One region of the Endozoicomonas sp. ALD040 genome, then DNA from elsewhere that is predicted to be linked to it. Evidence: predicted binding sites of a transcription regulator. Region 1 holds the regulator's gene; the other holds the start of a gene.

Region 1 (2,205 bases):
TGTTGGTTGCCTGCAGGTACTTACCCTGATGACACTGGCCATGGCAGGCCATCAACTGGAGTTAGGTGCTCTCTATTATCTCTCATTGTTGGCTGTCGCAGCCCTTTTCGTTTACCAGCAATGGTTAACCCGTCGTCGTGAGCGTGAAGCCTGCTTCAGGGCGTTTCTTAGTAACCACTGGGCCGGAGCCATTGTATTTGCAGGTTTCGTGTTGAGTTATCTTTGATCTTCAATCCGGCTTAGAGCCCGGTAAGTATTGCTACTTATGGTGGCTGTGGGGATAAATGGCGAAAAGCCTTACCCTGTAAACCCTGAGGGATCTTTTTATTTTTAAGCTGCAATATCAGCCTTTAGTGTGTCATCTGCCTGTAACATTTCAAAGGTGTAATGTCCGGTGTATAGTGCGGTTGATCAAAGTAGTGAGAAGCAGCCTGAGCGATAGGAAAGGTGCTGTCCTGAGACACTACCATCCTGATATAGCCCTAATGAGCTTCAGCTGATAGATGCCAGAACGTCACCGCCGAAATCGAATCGACAGATAACAGGTAGAGATTAATGCCAGGAAAGACCATTCTGATCGTAGATGACGAAGCACCGATTCGCGAAATGGTGACCGTTGCTCTGGAAATGGCAGGGTATGACTGTCTTGAGGCAGCAGATGCCAGAGAAGCGCACTCTCTGATTGTGGATAACAAACCCGATCTGATCTTGCTGGACTGGATGTTACCAGATGTCTCTGGAATTGAACTGGCCCGTCGTCTGAAGCGCAATGAGCTGACCTCTGAAATACCCATTGTTATGTTGACGGCCAAAGGTGAAGAAGACCACAAAATCCAGGGACTTGAAACCGGTGCCGATGACTACATCACCAAGCCTTTTTCTCCCCGCGAGCTGGCTGCTCGTTTAAAAGCGGTTCTCCGTCGTACAGGCGGATTTGATAACCAGTCTCCCATTGTCATCAAGGGATTGGAGCTGGACCCTGTCAGCCACAGAGTCTCTATTGATGGCTCACCTGCTGAAATAGGACCTACCGAGTACCGTTTGCTGCAGTTTTTCCTGACGCACCAGGAGCGTGCCTATACCCGTGGGCAGTTACTGGATCAGGTCTGGGGTGGCAACGTTTATGTGGAAGAGCGAACCGTTGATGTACACATTCGACGCTTGCGTAAGGCCTTAGGTGATAACTACGAAGCCTTTGTGCAAACGGTTCGTGGTACTGGATATCGTTTCTCAACGAGGGTGTAAACCTTTTATGCTCAGTGCTCAGCAGTTATCTGGCCGGGAGTAATATGACAACAATTTCAAAAACCCATTTGCTGAGCCGCATGATCGCCTACGTGATTGTCGGGTTTTCCCTGGGCTGGTTGTTTGGAGAGCCTTTTTTAGGACTCTGTGTGGTCATGGGAGGTTATTTTGTCTGGAGCTTCCGTCAGCTTTTCAAGCTGCTGGACTGGCTGAATGACCCCAAGGCCAGGAGCAAAGAGCCTCCTGAGAGTAAAGGGTTCTGGGGGCAAATTTTTGATGGTATCTATCGATTGCAAAAACAGCACAGTCGTTCCCGGCAAAAGCTGGCCGGAGTGATTGAACGTGTTCAGGAATCAACTGCTGCGCTGAACGACGGTGTTGTAATGATAGATAATCAGAGCAACCTGGAATGGTGGAATCCCGCCGCTGGAACTTTGATAGGGCTTAAGACGCCTGACGATCAGGGGCAGTTGATTACCAATCTGCTACGTGATCCAAGGTTTGTCGACTACTTTGAGCAGGGTGGTTATCAAAAAGCTCTTGAGATCCCCTCGCCAATCAACCCTGATCATCAACTGCAATTTAATATAACGGTTTATGGCAAAGGCAATCGTCTCATGACCGTTAGAGATGTCACGCGCTTGAATCAGCTGGAAGTCATGAGAAAAGACTTTGTTGCCAATGTCTCCCATGAACTGAGAACACCACTGACGGTTGTGTCTGGATACATCGAAACCATGCTGGACAGTCTGGGCCCGGATTCAGGTCTGCCCCCTGTTTGGGAAAAAGCACTGAACAGGATGCAGGAGCAGTCGCTGAGAATGCAGAATCTGGTGGCAGACCTGCTGTTGCTGTCCAAACTGGAGTCGGCTGAAGCTCAGGCAGACGAGAATGGGGTTCATGTTAAAACCCTGCTCAGCAGTATCGTTGAAGACGGATGTGCACTCAGTGGTGAAAGCC
Region 2 (2,205 bases), 740 kb from region 1:
ACAATATGGACAGAAATGGTAGCCTTTAATGTTAATTTCTTTTGTTAGACACCGTTTCAGGCAGTCCATATGGAACAAATGCAAGCATGACGTCTTCACCACGTCATCAGATTCTTCAAGGTTATTCCGGCATGCTCTGCAAGTTTCCCCAACATATTCAACCCCCTGCGCTTCTTCAAAGTCATCCAAATCAGATTGAGGCAGCATAAAAACGGGATACAACAAAACTGTTTCTGGCTGATGCAACTGCCTGTGACCAGACAAACCTTTCCCCGATAGTTGAGCAAGCAGTTCCGGGGCATCTAACGGCACCTGACTGAATAATGAACTGTTGAACGCCCTGCTCTGTTTAATCCCTGCCAAGACCGCAGATAAATCTGTGTCACTGACGAATTGTTTGGATTGACCGGAAGTGGTGGGATATCCATTATAAAGCCATTGTCTCAGCCACTGACTGATCCTGAACAGAACTGACAGGTAATCAAACTGCCAGTCGGGCCTATTAAACAATCCCTTGCCGGGAATACCCGGCATAAATGGTGGAGGCGGTGGGTCTGGTGGAAATCCGCCTCCTGATAATCGCAAGGCGGATTCAGGTGTTGATGTGGGCCATTCCGGCAGTGTAAAACCCGTGCTATTTTTCTCTCTTTTCTCAGGAACAATCTCCGAAGACATTAGCCACTGCCAGAGAGATGACAGGAGGGAAACTTTAACGTCATCAGTTGACCTTGCTTGTGAGGGCGCATCGAACCATTGCTTTGCCTTTCCTTCTTGCGTTGCGGGAATACCAATAAGAAGTCCTTGAGAGTTGTCAGCAGCAAATCCACTGGCTGCCAGAGAGATCAAGAGTGTAAATATGAAAGAAAACGGTTTTAAGTTGCACACAAATTTTCGCTTTTCTTCAGCTGGAGCCTCAGTGTAGCTGATACTGAATAGAGTGCGGTTTGGCTGCGGTGTTTTTCAGACAGCGTGTCCGGTCACGGCTATCTATCGCTCAATACCGGGTATACTGTTCCAAGATACTGAGAGTGGCGGCTTGAGTACTCAACTCCCATTTTTTTCAATTCTGTCATATTTCTGTAACACAGACCTTTTAAGGTACGCTCAATAATCTCTGCGACCAGTGCCATGTACCAACCAATAATAGAAGACAGCCCTGGTGTCGATTACAACACCCCGGCTCATAAACGTCATCAGTCACTTCGCTTTCTCAAAGATCACCTGACCCGGTGGGGTGTAGCCGTCGGTGGCCTCGGTGTTATTGCCGCCATTCTGCTGATCTTCATCTATCTTCTGTACGAAGTTGGGCCTTTATTCAAAAGTGCAGAAATTGAACAAAGCAGTACCTGGACACAGACGATCACAGGGGAGCAGCGCCCTCTCTATCAGAGTATGGAAGAACAGGCTGAACTGGCTTTTTCCATCACTGCCGACGGTGCCCTGACTTTTTCATCCACCCGAACCGGAGGGCAGAAATATCGCTATTCCCTGCCCCTTCCTGCCGGGACCTCAGTCACCACAATTAACAATGATCCATCCGATAGCAACCTCCTGGCTGCGGGTCTGAGTAATGGTCAGGTCATCATTTTCAAGCACGGCTATCAAATTACCTGGCCTGATGACAAGAGGCTGATCACGCCAAGGGTCACCTACCCATATGGTGAGGAAGCGATTGATCTGATAACGGATAATGAGGCTGTTTCACACCTGAGTATCAGTGATAGTGAAGATCAGCTGCTACTCACCGGTTATGGTGACAAGCGCCTCTATATGACCGCTTTTAGCAAGGAAGAAAACTTCCTGACGGAAGAAGTCACGCTTGAAGAAATGAGTGTCACTCTGCCCGAAGTGGATGGACCTGTTCACGATGTACTGATTGCTCCGGATCAGCACTGGCTTTTTGTTCAATCCGGTGCTGATGGCCTGACACTGATCGATATCAGCAACATCAATCAGCCTCACGTCGTGTCAGAGACTGACCTGACTAACGACTCGGCCAGAGTAACAACCATGACATTCCTGTTGGGTGGAGTTTCTCTGCTGATAGGCGATGACACCGGCATGGTCAGCCAGTGGTTCATGGTCAGAGATGAACAAAACCAGTGGCACCTGCAAAGAATTCGCGAGTTCGAGCTGGCCGGTGAACCTATTATGCAGATAGTGCCTGAGCATCGCCGCAAGGGCTTTCTGGCAGCCGATGACAAG

The links. The regulator PhoB, encoded in region 1, activates phosphate uptake and scavenging genes when phosphate is short. The targets are predictions, from matches to a motif close to TGTCATANNNNTGTCANA.
Region 2: the regulator PhoB is predicted to act here: its motif matches at 1,068-1,085, upstream of ACOJUN_RS06525 (ABC transporter permease subunit).

What each region holds. Positions count from the first base shown of each region.
Region 1 covers NZ_CP184829.1:2,709,568-2,711,772, forward strand. The annotation lists gene ubiA (4-hydroxybenzoate octaprenyltransferase) at 1-226, shown strand, start outside; gene phoB (phosphate regulon transcriptional regulator PhoB) at 556-1,245, shown strand; gene phoR (phosphate regulon sensor histidine kinase PhoR) at 1,290-2,205, shown strand, end outside.
Region 2 covers NZ_CP184829.1:1,965,282-1,967,486, forward strand. The annotation lists gene ACOJUN_RS06520 (RING finger protein) at 1-675, opposite strand, end outside; gene ACOJUN_RS06525 (ABC transporter permease subunit) at 1,129-2,205, shown strand, end outside.